Regions from separate parts of the Streptomyces sp. NPDC048389 genome, predicted to be linked through region 3. Evidence: riboswitches for the same ligand, from Rfam matches in the RefSeq annotation. Region 3 holds a riboswitch; each other region holds the start of a gene.
What was found. A riboswitch is a leader RNA that binds a small molecule or an ion and turns the genes downstream of it on or off. The one in region 3 is predicted to bind cyclic di-AMP.
Positions count from the first base shown of each region.

Region 1: it holds a riboswitch for cyclic di-AMP, as region 3 does, so the genes downstream of both, AB0903_RS20410 (M23 family metallopeptidase) here and AB0903_RS31990 (C40 family peptidase) in region 3, are expected to answer to the same signal.
Region 2: it holds a riboswitch for cyclic di-AMP, as region 3 does, so the genes downstream of both, AB0903_RS08880 (transglycosylase family protein) here and AB0903_RS31990 (C40 family peptidase) in region 3, are expected to answer to the same signal.
Region 4: it holds a riboswitch for cyclic di-AMP, as region 3 does, so the genes downstream of both, AB0903_RS32145 (LysM peptidoglycan-binding domain-containing protein) here and AB0903_RS31990 (C40 family peptidase) in region 3, are expected to answer to the same signal.

Region 1 covers NZ_JBEZKP010000029.1:17,598-22,576, forward strand. The annotation lists gene AB0903_RS20405 (PrsW family intramembrane metalloprotease) at 1-428, shown strand, start outside; gene AB0903_RS20410 (M23 family metallopeptidase) at 594-1,640, opposite strand; cyclic di-AMP (ydaO/yuaA leader) riboswitch at 1,651-1,806, opposite strand; gene AB0903_RS20415 (PP2C family protein-serine/threonine phosphatase) at 2,123-3,268, opposite strand; tRNA gene AB0903_RS20420 (tRNA-Met) at 3,481-3,554, opposite strand; gene sigJ (RNA polymerase sigma factor SigJ) at 3,703-4,581, shown strand; gene AB0903_RS20430 (methyltransferase domain-containing protein) at 4,854-4,979, shown strand, end outside.
Region 2 covers NZ_JBEZKP010000008.1:124,372-129,350, reverse strand. The annotation lists gene AB0903_RS08900 (Ppx/GppA phosphatase family protein) at 1-40, opposite strand, end outside; gene AB0903_RS08895 (DUF501 domain-containing protein) at 37-588, opposite strand; gene AB0903_RS08890 (septum formation initiator family protein) at 685-1,167, opposite strand; gene eno (phosphopyruvate hydratase) at 1,280-2,575, opposite strand; gene AB0903_RS08880 (transglycosylase family protein) at 2,885-3,574, opposite strand; cyclic di-AMP (ydaO/yuaA leader) riboswitch at 3,581-3,766, opposite strand; gene AB0903_RS08875 (transglycosylase family protein) at 4,037-4,979, opposite strand, start outside.
Region 3 covers NZ_JBEZKP010000077.1:12,391-17,369, forward strand. The annotation lists gene AB0903_RS31970 (urease subunit alpha) at 1-576, opposite strand, end outside; gene AB0903_RS31975 (urease subunit beta) at 569-880, opposite strand; gene AB0903_RS31980 (urease subunit gamma) at 895-1,197, opposite strand; partial or broken gene AB0903_RS31985 (hypothetical protein) at 1,783-1,962, shown strand; cyclic di-AMP (ydaO/yuaA leader) riboswitch at 2,279-2,463, shown strand; gene AB0903_RS31990 (C40 family peptidase) at 2,467-2,943, shown strand; gene AB0903_RS31995 (ATP-binding protein) at 3,275-3,706, opposite strand; gene AB0903_RS32000 (8-amino-7-oxononanoate synthase) at 4,104-4,979, opposite strand, start outside.
Region 4 covers NZ_JBEZKP010000078.1:16,922-21,900, reverse strand. The annotation lists partial or broken gene AB0903_RS32150 (cellulose-binding domain-containing protein) at 1-1,190, shown strand, start outside; cyclic di-AMP (ydaO/yuaA leader) riboswitch at 1,600-1,757, shown strand; gene AB0903_RS32145 (LysM peptidoglycan-binding domain-containing protein) at 1,762-2,568, shown strand; gene AB0903_RS32140 (hypothetical protein) at 3,175-3,747, shown strand; gene AB0903_RS32135 (right-handed parallel beta-helix repeat-containing protein) at 3,852-4,916, shown strand; gene AB0903_RS32130 (methyltransferase) at 4,969-4,979, shown strand, end outside.

The sequences.
Region 1 (4,979 bases), on a different contig from region 3:
CGGCCTTCGGGCTGCTCGCCTGGCTGGCGATATGGAGCCGCCAGCGCGAGCTGCGCACGATATCCGACGAGCTCCCCGCCTACGCCGCGGCGGGCTGGATACCGGCGGCCGAGCCCCGGGCCCTTTCATCGATGCGGGCCCGCACGATGGCGCGCGACTTCGCCCGGCGCACATACGGCCCGGCCGCCGGCCACGCGGTGTCGGAGTACGAGTCGTTCGCGACATCGCTGGCCTTCCTGCGCCGACGGGCACACCGGGGCGCGGCGGGCCCGGACTTCGCGGAGCGCGAGCAGGAGCTGCTGCACCATCTGTGGCAGCGTCGACAGGTGGCGGGGCCGTCACTGGCGTACGCGGCCCGGGCGACGAGCCGCGCACCGGCGCCGCCTCCGTACCGCGACTACGGCGGCTACAACCCGTACCGCTCCTGACCCGCGCCGGTCCCCCGTCGAGACGGCGGGATGTCCATGACCCGCGCACGGCGGGATGCCCTGGCGTCGGGGCGGGTGTGCGGCGGGGGCGGGAGGAGACATGGATGTGCCCGGCACGAAGCAGCGCATGGGGTGAGCATGCGGCGCCCCCGTACCGGGCAGGGATCAGACCGTGAGGCCCTTGCTGCGCAGCCAGGACATCGGGTCGATGCCGGAGCCGCCCGGGGTGTGCACCTCCAGGTGCAGGTGAGGCCCGGTGACGTTGCCGGTGGCGCCGACGCGACCGATCGTCTCGCCGGTGGTGACCGTCTGGCCCGCGCTCGCCGTCATCGACGACAGGTGGGCGTACAGGACCTCGGTGCCGTCGTCCAGTTCGAGGACGATGCGGTAGCCGTAGGAGCCGGACCAACCCGCGGACTTGACCGTACCGCCGTGGACGGCCTTGACCGGGGTGCCGGTCGGGGCGGCGAAGTCCAGGCCGGTGTGCTGGCCGGAGGACCAGAGGGAGCCGGACTCGCCGTAGGTGGAGGTGATCGTGTACGAGGAGGTGGGCAGGGAGAAGCTCTTCGCGAGCTCGGCGAGACGCTCGGCCTCCGCCTTGGCCCTGGCCGCCTCCTCCGCCTTGCGCTTCTCCTCGGCGGCCTTGGCCTCCGCCTCGCTCTGCTGCTTCGCGGCCGCGGCCGCGGCCTGTTCCGCGGCGAGCTTCTCCGCCGCGGCCTTGGCCTCCGCGTCCGCCGCGGCCTGCTGCTGCTCGGCCTGCTGGAGGATGCGGGCGCGCAGTGCCTCGCCGGCGCCCGTCGACTGCGCGGAGCTGTCGCCACCGTCGGCCACGGGCGCCGCGGCGGCGGTCAGCGGGGCGGTGTTGACCTCGCCCGCGGCGTCGGAGTCGCCCGAGACCAACGAGCCGACGCCCGGAAGGGACTTGGCATCGGGAAGGTTGTCCGTGATGGCGTCGGGAAGGGAGATGGAAACCGCCGGCTTGTCCTGCGCGGTGGCTATGCCACCGGCGCCGACCGCGGCGATCACACCGACGCCGAGCACCGTGGAGCTGCGGGCGAGTCCGCCGCGCTGCTTGATGACACGGTGCCGGCCGCGCACGGGGCGGATGGACTCCTCGGTGGGATTCCATTCCTCCCAGGTCCGCTCGGGCGCGTCGCCACCGGCGTGTTCGGACGCGAAGCGGGTTTCTGGGGCAGGCATGTTGGACGCCACGAAGGCGTACTCCTTCCTTCCTTCTCGCCTACCGGGTTAGCTGACGGGTTCGGAGCAGGAAGGTCTCCTACGGGCGCCTCGACCGCGAACTGCACGGCAAGAGGTGCCCGATTCACCCCAATTGGTGGTTCCCCGGCTCCCTTGCGGGATTCGGCGCGTGCGCACGGTGCCGCCTCTGACGACGGCTGGGACGACCGCGCTGCGTTATCGAACGTTAATAGACGGCGGGGTCGGATTCCAAGCCGTTCCGGTTGATCATTAACGATTCGGACGGGGACTTAATCGGACAGACACCCCCGCAACGGGGCGACTTGATCAAACGTCAGGACCGGACCTTTTTCTGACGTTGTATCAAATGTTATGCGGAGGGGTGTCCCTCGATCACAGGCCGTGAGGACGGGGGCGGTGGACCGGCTGCGCCGCCCCGTCGGCCGGCGTGCCCGGCGGCGCCATCCGCTTCCGCTCCCTGCTCACGTCTCCTGTCACGTCTCATGGGGAACCACCGGCACCGTCCTGCGCCGCTCCGGCTGCCCCCGCGCCGGCCGGCCGACGGCCAGCAGCGCCATGTCGTCGTTCGACCCGCCGCCGGTGTACCGGCGTACGTCGTCGACGAGCGCGTCCAGCAGCTCCCCGGGCCCCGGGAAGAGCCGCCCGGCGAGCCGTTCGACCGGGTCGTAGAAGACACCGCGGTCGTCACGCGCCTCCGTGACGCCGTCCGTGTAGAGCAGAAGTGTCGCCCCGTCGGGCAGCGGGAACTCCTCCGCCCGGTCCGGCCACTCCCCCAGACCCATGCCGAGCGGCAGCGCCGCCTGCCGCGGCCGCAGAACGTCCAGCGCACCGTCGGCGTGCAGCAGCAGCGGCTCCGGATGCCCCCGGTTCACCAGCCGCACCATCGCACCGCCGCGGGGAATCTCGCCCAGCACGGCAGTGGTGAAACCCTCCACCGCGTCCAGGCCCTCCCGCCGAGTGCCCTCCCGCTTGAGGGCACGCTCCAGCCGCTGCCCCACGCCCTCGAGCGAGCGCTCCTGCTCCGCGGCCTCACGGAACGCACCGATGATGACCGCCACGGTCCCCACCGCCCCCAGCCCCTTGCCACGGACGTCGCCCACGATGAGACGCACGCCGTACGGGGTGTCCTGCACAGCGAAGAGGTCACCGCCGATGAACGCGCCCTCCTGCGCCGCCTCGTACCGGGCGGCGATGTGCAGACCGCCGATCCGGTCTGCCGGCGCGGGCAGCACGGCGCGCTGCGCGGTCTCCGCGATCACCCGGGCCGAGGCCAGCTGTTCGCCGCTGCGTTGCACGACCCTGTTGATGAGCAGCGCGAGGGCCGCCACGGTGAGCACGGTGGTGGTCTCGGTGAGGGCGGTGATCTGCGCAGTGGTCCCGTTCGCCACATGCATGCCGCTCACGCCCATGAGGGCGGCGACGCCCATGAGCAAGGTCATCACGAACGGGAAGAGGGGGGCGGCGAGGAGCGGCGCGGCCGCGAAGAGCGGCACCGCGGTGAAACGAGGAGGCGTCAGCAGGTCGAAGACCACGCCTGCGACGATCATCGCCAAGGGCAGGGCCCGGACGGACCACGGTGCCCGCCGCACGCCGCCCTGATCACGCCGCTGCTGTCCCAAAGATGGTCTCCTGCCGGGTCCGCTGACGGCTGCGGACAGTACCGCGCCCTCCTCAGGCTGAGCGTCGACGCGCCGCACAATTACTTCCCGTCGCCCGGCCGGGCGAATGCCGAGACGGTCGGGACAGTCACCGGGAGCAAAGCCGGCAGCCTGGAAAAGCCACCGGCCCGGTGGGCGATCGTGGAGATCGACCACCGGGCCGGTGTCATCAGTAGCGGGGACAGGATTTGAACCTGCGACCTCTGGGTTATGAGCCCAGCGAGCTACCGAGCTGCTCCACCCCGCGTCGGTGAACACAACCTTACGGCATCCCGAGCAAGATCAACTCCACCTTTTCCGCGCAGCCGCCCCGACGCCGTCACATCACCCCTCCTCCGTTCGTCAGACATACGGACAACCGGATGATCAGTGCACGACGAGGGGACGGAACGACGATGGACGACCACGACTTCCTGGCCGAGCGGTTCGAGGCGCACCGTACACAACTGCGCGCGGTCGCCTACCGGATGCTCGGTTCACTGAGCGAGGCGGACGACGCCGTCCAGGAGGCGTGGCTCCGGCTCAGCCGTAGCGACTCCGACGGGATCAACAACCTGGGCGGCTGGCTGACGACCGTGGTGGGCCGGGTCTGCCTGGACATGCTGCGCTCGCGTACGTCCCGGCGCGAGGAGCCGATGGACGTGCACCTGCCGGAACCGATCGTGAGCAGCGCGGGCACCGTGGATCCGGAACACCGGGCGCTGCTCGCCGACTCGGTCGGGCTCGCGCTCCTCGTCGTGCTGGAGACGCTGGCGCCCGCCGAGCGGCTGGCGTTCGTACTACACGACATGTTCGGGGTGCCCTTCGACGAGATCGCCCCCGTCGTCGGCCGCACTCCGGCCGCCACCCGTCAGCTGGCCAGTCGTGCCCGGCGCCGCGTCCGGGGCTCCGCCCCCGTACCGGACCCCGACCTCGACCGTCAACGGGTCGTCGTCGACGCCTTTCTCACGGCGGCGCGCGGCGGTGACTTCGAGGCGCTCGTCACGGTGCTCGCCCCGGACGTCGTCGCCCGTTCCGACAGCGGGACGCTGCGTCCCGGTTCGGTCGTACGAGGCGCGGCGGCCGTCGCCGCCCAGGCGATCACCTACGCGCACCTCGCGGAGGTGGCCCGTCCGGCCCTGGTCAACGGGGCGGCCGGAGTCGTCGAGATGGCGGGCGGACAGCCCTTGGCGGTCATGGCGTTCACGGTCACCGGCGGAAGGATCGCGGAGATCAACATCCTGACCGACCCGGAGCGGCTCGACCGCCTGGACCTCACCGTCCCGGACGCGTGAGGCCGCCCGCCGCCCAGGACGCGTGAGGCGACCGCCCGCCGTCACTCCCGCCCCGGACGCGTGAGGCCGCCCGCCGTCACTCCCGCCCCGAACGCGTGAGGCCGCCCGCCGTCACTCCCGCCCCGGCCGGAGGCCGTGAGCCCGTCACCCCTCGCCCCGCCCCGCCCCGCTCGGGGCCGTGCTCCTGGCCGCCCGACGACCGGGACCCCTGACACCGGCAGCCCCGGACGGGATGATGGGGGCTTCGGGATGACCTCGAGAAAGGTACGTTCGTGACCACAGGGGACGACGCCGACTACGAGAGCCTGCCGGGTGAACGCGGGGAGCAGGCCGCGGCCTTCGACGCCATCGGCGACCGCTACGACGAGGCGTTCCCGCACAAAGAGGGACAGCTCGCC
Region 2 (4,979 bases), on a different contig from region 3:
TGGAATTGGTGCCGCAGTCGACGGCGGCGACGCGGGTCATTCGGCGGCGTCCTCTCCCTGTCCGCACGGGGTCACGCACGGGGTCACGCACGGGCCCTTCGCCCACCACTCGGGCAGCATCGCGATCGCCTCGTCGCCCAGCGGGTTCACCCCGGGGCCGGCCGCCAGCGAGTGGCCGACCAGGACGTGCAGGCACTTCACCCGGTCCGGCATGCCGCCCGCGCTGGGGAAGCCCTCCAGGACCTCGATGGCGTCACGGCGGGCGATGTAGTCCTCATGGGCGGCCCGGTACGCGGCGGCGAGTTCCGGGTCTGCGGCCAGGCGTTCGGTCATCTCCTTCATGACCCCGTTCGCCTCGAGCGTTCCGATCGCGGAGGCGGCTCGCGGACACGTCAGGTAGTACAGCGTCGGGAAGGGGGTCCCGTCGGGGAGCCGCGGCGCGGTCTCGACCACGTCGGGCTGCCCGCACGGGCAGCGGTGCGCGATCGAGCGCAGACCGCGCGGCGGCCGGCCGAGCTGCTCCTTGAACGCGGCGACGTCCGCGTCCGTGGGCTCGGTGGATTCGGTGGTGGGAGGAGGGGTTTCCATGCCTGCCTTGTTCGGTGACTTCTGCTGCTGCGCTTGATTCTGCCGGTGCGCTTGCTTCTGCTGCGGCTTCTGCTGCGGCTGCTGCTTCTGCTGCGCCTACTTCTGCTGCGGACCGTCGGCGCTGTCCACGCCGTTCCATACGTTCGAGTACCACGGCCGTTCGGCCGCGCCGCCCTCTTCGCGGCGGCGCTCCGCGGCCTCGGGGTCGATCATGGTGTAGCCGGTCTCCCCCGGGACCACGTAGTGCAGATGCTCGCGGGCGAGCCGCCGGATGTACATGTCGTCCTGGAGGCGCGCCTTCTCGTCCTTGAGCTGCTCGACCTGTGCGCGTGCCTCGTCCAGGAGGCGCTCCTGCTCGGCGATGTCCGCCCGCTGGGAGACGTACTGGCGCATCGGGTAGGCGAGCGCCACGACGAGCGAACAGACGACGAGGGCGAGGAAGGCCGCGCGGCCGGTGAGCCGGGAGCGGCGGGCCTGGCGGCGGTTCTGGGAGCGGTAGACGCGGGCGGCGGTCTGCTCGCCGAGCAGCCGCAGCCTGGTCGCGGTGGAGAACCTGTCCGCTTGCGGCCTGCGCGCCATTCCCTCGCCTCCCCTTCACACGCCGACGTCCCCGGACACGGTACGGGACCGTGGCCGGGGACGTACGGACGACAGGGCGTCAGCCGGTGATCAGCCCTCGTGCCCGCTGCGCTTACTGGTCCGCGAAGCGGAACCGCGGGAACGCGCTGCGGCCCGCGTACACCGCCGCGTCGTCGAGGATCTCCTCGATGCGCAGCAGCTGGTTGTACTTGGCGACGCGCTCGGAGCGGGCCGGGGCGCCGGTCTTGATCTGGCCGCAGTTGGTGGCGACGGCCAGGTCGGCGATGGTGACGTCCTCGGTCTCGCCGGAGCGGTGGGACATCATGCACTTGAACCCGTTGCGCTGCGCGAGCTCGACGGCGTCGAGGGTCTCGGTCAGCGAGCCGATCTGGTTGACCTTGACGAGCAGCGCGTTGGCGGCGGCTTCCTCGATGCCGCGGGCCAGACGCTCCGGGTTGGTGACGAAGAGGTCGTCGCCGACGATCTGGACCTTGCTGCCCAGCTTCTCGGTGAGGACCTTCCAGCCGTCCCAGTCGTCCTCGAACAGCGGGTCCTCGATGGAGACCAGCGGGTAGGAGGCGACGAGCTCCTCGTAGTACTCCGTCATCTCGGCGGCCGAGCGGGACTTGCCCTCGAACTCGTACGAGCCGTCCTTGTAGAACTCGGACGCGGCGACGTCGAGCGCGAGCGCGATGTCCTTGCCCGGGGCGTAACCGGCTTCCTTGATCGCCTCGAGGATGAGGTCGAGGGCGGCGCGGTTGGAGTCGAGGTTCGGCGCGAAGCCGCCCTCGTCGCCGAGGCCGGTGGACAGGCCCTTCTGCTTCAGCACCTTCTTGAGGGTGTGGTAGACCTCGGTGCCCCAGCGCAGCGCCTCGGAGAAGGACTCGGCGCCGATCGGCGCGATCATGAACTCCTGGATGTCCACGTTGGAGTCGGCGTGCGAGCCGCCGTTCAGGATGTTCATCATCGGAACGGGCAGCAGGTGCGCGTTCGGGCCGCCCAGGTAGCGGAAGAGCGGCAGGTCGGACGCCTCGGAGGCGGCGTGCGCCACGGCGAGGGAGACGCCGAGAATGGCGTTGGCGCCGAGGGAGGACTTGTCCGGGGTGGCGTCCAGGTCGAACATCGCCTGGTCGATCAGGCGCTGCTCGGTGGCGTCGTAGCCGACGAGCTCCGGGCCGATCTGCTCGATGACGGCGAGGACGGCCTTCTCGACGCCCTTGCCCTGGTAGCGGTTCTTGTCACCGTCGCGGAGCTCGAGAGCTTCGAACGCACCGGTGGAGGCGCCGGACGGAACTGCAGCACGACCCGTGCTGCCGTCGTCGAGGCCAACCTCGACCTCGACCGTGGGGTTGCCTCGGGAGTCCAGGATTTCCCGGGCTACGACGACGTCGATGGACGGCACGAGCATCTCCTTCTGGGATGTGACGCGAGAAAAGGTGCAGAGGTCTGCTTGGCCTTGCGGCAAGAGCCTAACCGCCCTGGCGGCAAAGGCCCGGCCCATGCCCGCCCCCTGGGACGAAAAAGGGCATCAAGACCCTTGGGACCGGACAAACGGGGCGGTTTCTACCCGCGGGTAACCGGCGTCCCGGGCGCCGGCCCCCGAACGGACCGAGCCCCGGCCCGGCGCGTACGGGGGGAAGGCGCGCCGGGCCGGGGTGCTCGGATTCCGTTCGGAGACGGGTGCCCCCCACGACCGCCGGACCGCGGGGGGAGGGGGTCAGCTCAGGTGGAGCTGCTGACCCGGGTAGATCACGTCGGCGTCCTCGACGATGTCCTTGTTCAGCTCGAACAGCTTCTCCCAGCCGCCCTTGACCTTCTCGGCCTCGGCGATCTTGCTCAGGGTGTCGCCGGCCTCGACCTTGTACTCGCCGTCGCCCTTCTTGAAGCCCTTGGCCTCGGGCGCGGCGGCGGCAGGCTTCTCGGCCTTCTCCGCGGGGGCGGGGGCCTCGGCACGCTCGGAGCGCGTGGTGGGGGCCTCGGCGCGCTCCCGAGACGGCTGGGCGGGCTCGGTGTCGGCGGAGCCGCCGTCGTAGGAGGCGCCGGACAGGCCGACGCCGCAGCTCGGCCAGGCACCCTTGCCCTGACCGGCCAGGACCTTCTCGGCTATCTCGATCTGCTGGGCCTTGGACGCCTGGTCGGCGGTCGAGGCGTAGGCGGTGCCGCCGTACGCGGCCCAGGTGGAGGCGGAGAACTGCAGGCCGCCGTAGTAGCCGTTGCCCGTGTTGATGGACCAGTTGCCGCCGGACTCGCACTGGGCGACGGCGTCCCACTCGGAGGCGGTGGCGGCGGAGGCGGAGGTCGCGCCGAGAACCGGGGCGGCGATGGCGGCGCCGGCGACACCGGCGAGCGCGACGAGACGGGTGATCTTCGACGGGCGACGGTGCTTGGCCTTGCCGGAAGAACGCAGCATGGAACTTCTCCTCACCGACGCCTACGAGGTGAGCTGTCGGGTTCGGGCCTGTGAGTTGCCCGGCCGCACGTCCGTGGGACGCGCGGGCTTCACCCCCAGCCGGCTCCGGTCCGCGGATCTCTCGATCCGGACGGACGGTCCCGGCGCTTACCTTGGGTCCCCCGCTCCTGCCTTCGGCGCTCTGAGCGACGACTGTTCCCCCCGACCGACGGCAGGATTCGGCGTATCGGTCGACGGTGCCCGCGGTGGCGAGCAGTTCAGACCGTAGACACAGGACTCCCCGATGTTCAAAGTCGAACATCGGGGAGAAAACGCCCGAACCGACCACCCATGGATGTCCGTTTTCGCAGGTGGGGGGCGGAGTGGCCGAATTCGCGGGACGTTGTGCCCCAGTTGGGGCAAAGAGACCCTTGTCTCACTCGAACGAAGCGGACATAAGCCTACGAACCACCGCCTGAACTAGCGCCGCTCCAGGCCCAGATCGAGCGTCTGACCGGGAAGGATGAGGTCCGGGTCCGAACCGACGGTCTCCTCGTTCGCCTCATAGAGGGCGGGCCACCCGCCGGGCACCTCCTGCGCGGCGGCGATGTCACACAGGTTGTCGCCGGGCCGAACGGTGTACGCGCCGGGGCCGGTTGCCGCGACGTCCCCCTTCCGGCCGGAGGCGTCACCCCGCGAGGCATGGCGGCCGCCTTCGCGGATCTCGCCCGGCTCGCCCGCGCCCGCCTCGTCGCCGGCGGACGCACCGCGGTGCTTGCCGGCGCCGGTCACAGCCTCTTCGGACGGGGTCGGCTCGGTGGCACCGTCCGCCGGCGCCGCCCCGGTGTCGTCGCCCTTGGGGGCCGGCCGGCCGGCCGCGTCACCGGACGGCGCAGCGGCGTCACCGGCGTCCGGTGCGCCGGAGTCCTCCGCGGAGCCCGAGGCGTCCGACGAGCCCCCGGCGGGCAGGCCGGCTTCAGGGTCGGCCGGGTCGAGAACGCCGAGGGGGTCGGAGGCGTCCGACGACGGCTCACCGGCCGGCGCTTCGCTCTGCCGCGGCAGCGGGAGGATGCCCGGGTCGACGCCGGTGTCCGCGCCGTCGTCCTTCAGTCCGGCGAGCGGACCGCAGGCGGGCCAGGCGTCGGGCCCCTCGGCGGCGAGCACCTTCTCCGCGACCGCTATCTGCTGCGAGCGGCTCGCGAGGTCGGCGCTCGGCGCGTACACCGTGCCGCCGTAGGTGTCCCAGGTCTCCTGCGAGAACTGCAACCCGCCGTAGAAGCCGTTGTCGAAGTCGGCGCTCCAGGCCCCGCCGCTCTCGCACTCCGCGACGCGGTCCCAGGTGCTCGCCTCCGCCGCGGAGGCCGAGCCCGCACCGAGCAGCGGGATGGCGATGGCCGAACCGGTCACCCCTGCCGCGACGATG
Region 3 (4,979 bases):
GTCCAGCGCCTCGAACATCCGGGCGAGGTGCCAGGGGCCCGGTGTGACCGTGGTGGCCTTGGTCCCTTCGGCCGGTCCGGTGCCGCCGCCGACGAGGGTGGTCACCCCGGTGGCGAGCGCCTGCTCGACGAGGGTCGGCGAGACGAAGTGGACGTGCGCGTCTACGGCCCCGGCGGTGAGGATCTTCCCGTTGCCCGCGATGATCTCGGTCTCGGGTCCGATGACCAGGGCCGGGTGGACGCCGTCCATGGTGTCGGGGTTGCCCGCCTTGCCGATGCCGCTGATCCGCCCGTCGCGGAGAGCGATGTCGGCCTTCACCACGCCCCAGTGGTCGAGGATCACGGCCCCGGTGATCACCGTGTCGGGCGCGCCTTCGGCCCGTGTCGTACGGGCCTGGCCCATGGACTCGCGGATCACCTTGCCGCCACCGAACACCGCCTCGTCACCCGCGCGGCCGGGGCCGCCGGAGAGGTCGTCCTCGATCTCGACGAGCAGGTCGGTGTCGGCGAGGCGGATGCGGTCGCCGGTGGTGGGGCCGAACAGGTCGGCGTACACGGCGCGGTGCAGTTCAGCCATCGAGGTGCCCTCCGGTCTCTCCACGCAGCCCGGCCACGATCCGGCGGCCGGCGAGCGGTACGAGTTCCACATCGACGGGGATGCCGGGCTCGAAGCGGACGGCGGTGCCGGCGGCGACGTTCAGCCGCTTGCCGCGCGCGGCGGCGCGATCGAACTCGAGGCCGGGGTTGGCCTCGGCGAAGTGGTAGTGGGAGCCGACCTGAACCGGGCGGTCGGCGGCGTTGACGACGGTGAGGCGGGTGGTCTCGCGGCCCTCGTTGAGCACCACCGGGCCGTCACCGCAGAGGATCTCTCCGGGAATCATGAGCGCCACGCCCCTCAGAGGATCGGGTCGTGGACGGTCACGAGCTTGGTCCCGTCGGGGAATGTGGCCTCCACCTGGACGTCATGGATCATTTCGGCGATGCCCTCCATGACGTCGTCGCGGGTGAGCACCTTGCGTCCGGAGGCCATGAGTTCGCTGACGCTGCGGCCGTCGCGGGCGCCTTCGAGGATGTGCACGGTGATGAGGGCGACGGCTTCCGGATGGTTCAGTCGCACACCGCGCGCCTTGCGCTTCTGCGCCACGTCGGCGGCCACATGGATGAGAAGCCGTTCCTGCTCGTGCGGGGAGAGTTGCACGCGTCCACCTCAATGTCGTCCGGCTCGTGATCGCCGACCGTGATGACCGTAGCGCGCCTCAACGCTCTGTTGACTCGTGCGCGGGTGTTCCACGACCAGGCGTTGAACCTTACGGCGCGGTTTTTTCCGGCACTTTTCCGATGCGTTAACTGATCTTGGTTTCCCCGCACCGGGCTCCCCCACGTCCCGTTCCCGCACATCCGGTTCGCGGATCTCCGGTTCGCGGATCTCCGGTTCGCGGATCTCCGATTCGCGGATCCAGGGTTCGCGGATCCACGGGCCTCTCGTGACCGCTGCCCCCACCGCCACCTGATCGCGGTGATCGTGCCGGGCCCGGTCGCGGTGGAGCCGGCCCCGGGGGCTTCGACCGTCCGGCCACCCGGACCGCGCCGCGCGGCCCGCCCATCCGTGTCGCGGGTCCCACCGCGGCCTCATCCGTGCCGCGGCTCCCACCGCGGTCACCGGTCGGCTCGAGCAGCGATTCGAAGAACACGGCGACGCCTTCGACGTCCAGCGCGACGAGGAGGAGGCCGCCGCCAGGGCCGCGATCAAGGACCGACTCGTATACGGCGCCGTCGTCGCGCGGCTCTGCGCGCCACGCAGGCCCTGGTCGGGCGGGCAACCGCACTCAAGGAAGCCCTGACGCTCAAGCACATAGGGGGTGAGAACGAGGCGTACACGCACACGCTCACCGAAGCGCTGCGCGTGCTCGACGGCGAACGCAGGGCGAAACGGGTGACCATGCCGCCGGTTTCGACGAGTTGACGATCACTCCGCTGCTGTCAACCGCCGACGGGGTAACGGTGTTCGTCCCTCGTTCGGTGGAGCTTCGCCGAAGTCGTCGCGTGTCACAGGACTTGCGCGGCGTGACCACCGATCTGGCGCAATCGACTGCTTCTTCGCTGGTACGGCCATGCCTCCGGGTCATGGGACACGGGGCTCGACGGGCCTGTCCACCCGAAAGGGCCAGTCGTGATCAGGTTCACAAAAGCCGTTTCGGCTCGGAAATCGGACATGAGTGGGTAACGATCCGTGGGACGACAAGCCCCCGTCACCTCGACGGGGCGGTCCGGGCGGACGCTGAGTCCTGCCGCCGCACCGGACGTCTGGTCGACGGAAGTGCATCGGCAGGAGTGGAGGACCCGAGCAGTACGGCGTGACCGGCGACCCCGGGCACGCCTTGGGGTGAAGCCGCTGCGGCGGCCGGGCGTCTTCGCCGGTCCGAACCCGACAGGTCATCCTTCACAGGCGGCTGACGAAGGGTTGCGCATGACTGCGCAGATTGATCTCCCGCTCCTCTTCTCCCGTGCGGGTGCCGTATCGGCACTGACGATCGCCGCCGTGGGGGGCACACTCCTCACCCCGGGCGGCATCGCCCCGGCCCACGCGATCAGCAGCCACGCGAGCAAAGCGCTCAAGGTGGCGGCGTCGAAGCAGGGATCGCCGTACAGCTACGGCGCCACGGGTCCGAACAGCTTCGACTGCTCCGGGCTGACGTTCTACTCGTACAAGAAGGCCGGGAAAATACTGCCCCGGACGGCACAGCAGCAGTACAACCGGACCCGTCGTGTCTCCACATCCGACCGCCGACGCGGTGACCTGGTGTTCTTCCATTCCGGCGGTGCCGTGTACCACGTGGGCATCTACGCCGGCAACGGGAGGATCTGGCACTCCCCGAAGACGGGCGACGTGGTCCGGCTGGCCAAGATCTGGACGCGGAGCGTCAAGTACGGCCGGGTGCGCTGACGCCCCGGCAGTTCCCTTGCGGTGGCGCGCCGTCGGTATGCCGTCGGCTGGACGAGCAGCGTGGCGCCGAGCACGGTCGGCGCACCACCGGACACGGCCTGGGCGGCCACGGGCCGAGCCGGTCGACCGGCAGCGCCACTGTCGGGAACCGGATCAGCGCCCGACAACACGTCGACGCCCGTCGGCAGCGGAGTGCGCGGCAGCACCGCGGCGCTGATACGCGGCGCGCTCGAAGGGCGGGGTGCCCGTCCCGGGCCGGCCCCGTGGTGACGGCGTCGCCTGCCGTCGACGGGGCGGTCGCCTGCCGTCACACGTCCTGGCCGCGGTGCGGTCAGCTCTGCACGGGGACGGACCAGGGCAGCGCGATCCAGACCGTCTTGCCGCCCTCCGCGGTGGGCGTGACGGACATCCGTCCGCCGTACTCGGCGGTGAGGGTGCGGATGATGACCATGCCGCGGCCGTTGTCCTGGCGGACGGCGGCGGGCAGCCGCTGCGGCCACCGCGGATGGCTGTCGGTGACTCCGATGCACAACTCCTCGTCGCGTTCCAGCCACACGTCCACGGTGAACGTCGGCGACTGGCCGAAGGTGTGCTGAACGGCGTTGGTGGCGAGCTCGGACACGATCAGCCGGACGGTGTCGACGGCTTCGGCGTCGGGCTCGAGCCCCCACGCGCACACGGCGTCCGTGACATGTCTCCGCGCGGCGGAGACCGACGCCGGCTCGCTGGGCAGAGTGAGGGATGTTTCCTGATGATCTGCCATGGCGGCGCTGTCCCTTTCCCACCGCGGCCGGGCTCCGACTCGTAGCGGATGAAACGCAGGAACGGCCACGGATTACGGTTTCGCGTCAGACTGCCACTTATCGTGCTTGAGAAGCAGGGATCCTCCAAGATCCGTACATATCTGTCGCTCGAAGCGGTGAACTCTGCTACGGCAGAACGTATTTGAGGTCCGGGCAGAGGGCTCCGGCAGGGCAAGGGTCCCGAGCCTGGCAGGGCAGGGGCAGGGCAGGGCGGCGCAAGAGCGACGGTCCGGGCAGGGGCGAGGATCCGGGCGGGGCCGAGAGTCCGAGCCGGGCAGGGCCGAGAGTCCCGGCGGGTCCGGGAACGTACCGGCGGGGCCGGAACCGGTACCGGCAGCGGTTCTGGCGGCGTCGGGGTCAGCGGCCGGGGGCGGTCCCGATGATCGTGGAGAGCGCCGCGTCGATCTGCCTCTCGGCGAGATCGGCCCGGGCGGTGAGGCGGATCCGGGAGATCCCGTCGGGCACGGACGGCGGACGGAAGCACCCGACCACGAGCCCGGCCGCCCGGCAGTCCGCCGCCCAGCTCAGCGCCGCCTCAGGTGACGGCGCCTGAACGGAGACCACCGCGGCGTCCGGCGGGGCCGCCGTGAGCCCGGCGTCGGTCAGCCGGCGGTGCAGTGTCGCCGCCACCTCGCGCGCCCGGTCCGCGAGCCGGGGTTCACGCCGCAGCACCCGCAGGCTCGCGAGCGCGGCACCGGCCGCGGCGGGCGCCAGACCGGTGTCGAAGATGAACGTCCGCGCGGTGTTGACGAGGTGGTCGATGACGCGGGCGGGGCCGAGGACCGCCCCGCCCTGACTGCCCAGGGACTTGGACAGCGTCAGCGTGGCGACGGTGCCCGCCGCACCGGCCAGCCCGGCGGCGTCGAGGGCGCCGCGGCCGCCGGCACCGAGGACACCGAGCCCGTGCGCGTCGTCGACGACGAGCGCCGCGCCGTGCTCACGGCAGGCGTCGGCGAGACCCGGCAGCGGCGCGGCGTCGCCGTCGACGGAGAAGACCGAGTCGGTGACGGCGAGGGACCGACGGCCGGGGTGCGCGTCGAACGCCTTGCGTACGGCCTCCACGTCGGCGTGCGGAACGACGGCCGTCTCCGCCCGGGACAGCCGGCAGCCGTCGACGATGGAGGCGTGGTTGCCCGCGTCGGAGACGACGAGCGCGTCACGGCCGCTGAGCGCGGTGACCGCGGCGAGATTGGCCGCGTACCCGGAGGAAAGCACGAGGGCCGCCTCGAAACC
Region 4 (4,979 bases), on a different contig from region 3:
AGAGGATGTTCACCCGGCCGACCATGTCGGCGACCACCGGTCTGGACTTCGCGGAGGCCGCTCCCGACACCGTCGTACGGGTCGGCAACGCCGACGCCGCCCCGCACATCGCCTTCTCCACGGACAACGGCGCCAACTGGTTCCAGGGGTCGCAGCCCGCGGGGGTGAGGGGCGGCGGCACGGTTGCCGCCGCGTCGGACGGCAGCGGCTTCGTCTGGAGCCCGGACGGCGCCGGTGTGCACCGCACCACCGGCTTCGGCAGCTCGTGGACGGCATCCAGCGGCATCCCGGCAGGGGCGATCGTCGAGTCCGACCGCGAGAACCCGAAGAAGTTCTACGGCTTCAAGGCCGGCACGTTCTATGTGTCGGCCGACGGCGGCGCCACCTTCACCGCCGGGGCGTCCGGACTCCCGGAAGAGGGAAATGTCCGCTTCAAGGCGGTTCCCGGTGTGGAGGGAGACGTCTGGCTCGCGGGCGGCACGGCGGACGGGACGTACGGGATGTGGCACTCCACGGACTCCGGAGCGACCTTCGTGAAGGTCTCCGGCGTGGACGAGGCGGATGCCGTCGGCTTCGGCAGGGCGGCGGCCGGCGCCTCGTACCAGACGCTCTTCGCCAGTGCGAAGATCGGCGGTGTCCGCGGCATCTTCCGCTCCACGGACGCGGGGGCGAGCTGGACGCGGATCAATGACGACGCACACCAGTGGGGCTGGACCGGGGCGGCGATCACGGGCGACCCACGGGTCTTCGGCCGGGTGTACGTGGCCACCAACGGGCGCGGCATCATCTACGGCGAGTCGTCGGACGGGGACGGTGGCGGCAACCCGGGCCCGGGTCCGGGCCCCGGCCCGGAGGAGCCGCCCGCGGGCACCGGCTGCAGGGTGACGTACACCATCACGAACGAGTGGTCGGGCGGCTTCCAGGCCGATGTGACGCTCACCAACACGGGTGACGCGGCTCTGGACGGCTGGGAGCTGCGCTGGACCTTCCCCGACGGGCAGAAGGCCGGACGGATGTGGAACGCCACCCACCGGCAGACCGGGGCCGAGGTGACGGTCGGCAACGTCTCCTGGAACGGCACGGTGGCCGCCGGTGCTTCCGTGGGCTTCGGCTTCACGGGGGACTGGTCGGGTGAGAACGACAGCCCCGACGCCTTCACCTTGGGGGGCGAGGGCTGCACCGTCGGCTGAGACGGACCGCGGCCGGCACCGCGGGGTTCCCCGGCCTGCGCCGGGAGCCTCGCGGTGCTTTGGTGTAAATGTCCGTTATGAATAATTTGGCCGAACTGTACTGAAGGTGAATTCCGGGCGATTGTTGCGAGTTGGCGCAGGGGAGACGGTCGGGCGGGGCCCGCGGTTGCGCGACCGGCCCGTGATGTCAGTCACCTGGCGCTGAGCAACGGCAATGTCACTCGACCCCCCACTCCCCTTGGGCGAAAGGGGGTTTGAGTTTCTTGACGCGGTAATGACAATAGGAAATCACCCCTGCGGAACCGCCTTTCGGATTGTGATCCACAATTCGGCACTTGTTTCGCCGGGACGCTCTCGCTTACGGTCACCGTCAATCCGGGTGGACCGCCGAATCCTGCCGCCGTCCGGAAACCAGACCGCAACGACTCACGTACGGCAGGAGCGGGGGAACCAGGTAAGCCGCCGATCCGGAATACGGAACGGCTCGGGGTGAAGTCGCATTCCCGTGCGGCCGGGCATCTCCAGCCCGAACCCGACAGCTCACCTCGCAGGCGACGGAGAGGAATTCACCATGCCCACAGAGGGTAAGCACCGTCGTACCAGGGCCCGTTCGCTGACCCGCGGAATCATCGCCGTGAGCACGGGCGGCGCGGCCCTGGCCCTGCCGCTCATCGGCGCCACCGCTGCTCAGGCCGCTCCCGCGGCACAGCCGGCCGCCGTGACCGCTCCGGCCGCCGCCGAGAAGTCCGACCCCGTCGTCTATTCCGTGGTCGCCGGCGACTCCCTTTCCAAGATCGCCGCCGCGCATTCCCTCGACGGCGGCTGGAAGCAGCTCTACAAGGACAACCGGAAGGCTGTCGGCGACAACCCGTCGCTGATTCACCCGGGCCTCGAGCTGACGATCGGCGCCGCCTCCGAGGCAGAGGCGAAGGCCGCGCCCAAGAAGGCCGACCGTGCCGCCGAGACCGACCGTGCGGACCGCTCGGAGCGGAAGAGCGCGCCGGTGGCCAAGGCCACTGCGGTGAAGACGGAGAAGGTCGCCGCGAAGCCGGCCTACGCCGACAACCTCGACGGCTGGATCAAGGAATCGCTGGACATCATGGCCCAGCACGGAATTCCCGGAAGCTACGAGGGAATTCACCGCAACATCATGCGGGAGTCCTCCGGCAACCCGATGGCGATCAACAACTGGGACATCAACGCCATCAACGGCACGCCTTCGAAGGGCCTGCTGCAGGTCATCCAGCCGACCTTCGACGCTTACCACGTCCCCGGCACGTCCTACGACCTGTACGACCCGGTCGCCAACATCACCGCCGCGTGCAACTACGCCGCCGACCGGTACGGCTCGATCGACAACGTGAACGGCCCTTACTAGACAGAACCTGCGCGACGGCTGATCCGTCGCCCTCGGTTCACCGGGCCGGTGCCCGGGGCGCGCCCCACGCGCCCCGGGCACCGGCTTTGCCGTGTCCGGCCGTTCGAACACATGGAACGAGGAGAGCCGCGGCGCGACGGCGGCCCCCACACCGCACCATCGCATGCACGGTCTCGTCGGCCGTCCGGCCACGGCGACCGCACTGCCGGCGGCGCGACGGTCCTGAGCGCGTCGGCCGGCGCCACCAGCCGGTTGCACCGCTTCGGCGGCCGCACCGCGCGCCGTCCGGCCCCGTCGCCCCGCGGAGCGCCACGGCCACGGCCCCGCCGGCCGGTACGGCACCGACCGCGCCGACGCCGACCGGTGCCAGGCCGTACCGGGACCGGCCGATGAACGCTCACACCCGGGCGAAGCCCGCGAGAAGGTCGCCCCGCGGCGGCGTGGATTTCCGTGTGGGCGTCGGACACCCGGTGTCCGCAGTCATGGCCGGAGGCTGCGACGATCACCCGGCCGGACGGCGGGGATCGGGCGCCCGACCACGAGTTCCGGCGCGGGGTCCGGCGGACGCATTGGTCTCGTACGGCTTCGTCGTCCATACTGCCCGCCGTGGAGCAGCAGATAGATCCGAAGCCGAAGATCGACATCGCCGTGGGGACGGACCCGGCGTTCGTGCCGGGCCTGACCGGGCCCCCGCCTGCAGTGAAGGAGGGGAACGAGGAGGCCGGCAAGAGGTCCGCCGCCGAGCCGGAGGGCAAGAAGCCGGAGCCGGCGGCAGCCGGCGCCGCCGAGTCGGACACCACCACGGGCGCCGACGCCGACACCCGCAGCGATTCGGACGCGCAGGAAGAAGCGTCGAAGGAAGCGGCGTCGAAGGAGGCAGCGTCGAGGGAGGCGGCGGACGGCCCCGCCTTCGAGGTCAGTGACCGCCGTGGGTCGATCGCCGCCGACCGGTCCGGTATCCGCTTCACCCTGGACGACCAGGAGGCGGAATTCGCGTGGGACGAGATCGGGGCGGTCGAGGTGAAGCCGGCCCGCTTCGGGCGCCGGTTCGCCGTCACCGTCCATGTGGCGGCCAACCGCTGGTTCAACGCGGACGTCGAGGCGCCGGCCAGGGGGCGCCTCAAGGAGTGGACCGAGGAGCTGGACGCGGTTCTCGACGTCTACTTCGAAGACGCCTGAATGCCGCACTGAGGGCTGCAGGGCCACGTCTGGGTGGGCGCGACACACACCCTCCCAGGCGTGGTTTGTGCCGATTCGGCCGCGAATGTGCATAGCTTCGGTTTATGACAAAGCGACAAATGACCCTGCTCGGATGCGCGGCTCTGCTCGCCGTGTCCGGCCTCGGCGCGGCGGCCCCCGCCCGCGCCGCCGTCACCCACCAGGTACTGCCGGGCGAGTCCATCCAGGCCGCCGTGGACGCCGCGCAGCCCGGCGACACGGTCGACATCGCCGCCGGTACCTTCACCGAAAGCGTCCGGATCACCACCTCGGACCTGACCCTGCGCGGCGCGGGCAGCCGGACGGTGCTGAAGCCGTCCCCGACCGCCGCGAAGGCCGGCTCCTGCGCGGCCGCCGGCAACGGCATCTGCGTGCTCGGCACCGAGAAGCAGCCCGTCGAGGGCGTCGGGATCGAGTCCCTGACACTCAGTGGTTTCGCGAAGAACGGCGTCTGGGCCGCCTGGACCGACCGGCTGACGGTCCGGCAGGTGACAGCCGAGAACAACGGCACCTGGGGCATCGCCCAGGAGCGGTCCACCCGGTCGGCCCTGCGCAGCAACCTCGTACGGGGCAACGGCGACGCGGGCATCTTCGTGGCGAACACCGTCAGCGAGGAGGCCGGGGCCACCGACACCATGGGCACGGTCGTCTCCGGCAACCTCATGGTCGACAACCGCATCGGCACCACGATCCGCCGGGTGCGGAACCTGACGGTCCAGGCCAACGAGATCACCGGCAACTGCGCGGGCGCGTTCCTCGTCGGTGACGAGACCACCCCGCGCGCCGGCAAGCTGACGGTTCGTTACAACCGCGTGCACGAGAACAACAAGCACTGCGACAAGACCGCGCGGCTGCCCGAGATCCAGGGCACCGGCCTCGTCCTCACCGGCACCGAGGAAACCCTGGTGGAGCGGAACGTGATCCGCGGGAACGTGGGCGCCGCCCCGATGTCCGGCGGGATCGTGCTCTTCAAGTCCATCGTGGGCGCCGCCGGCACCGACAACGTCATCAGGAACAACGTGGTCCTCGGCAACGGGGCCGCCGATCTGGCCAACCGCGACACCAACGGCACCGGCAACCTCTTCGCCGGAAACATGTGCCAGTCCTCCGAGCCCGCGGGCCTGTGCTGACCGCCCGGACGGAGCCGACCGGCCCCGGCCCCTCACGAAAGACCGATGCCGCATGACCACTGC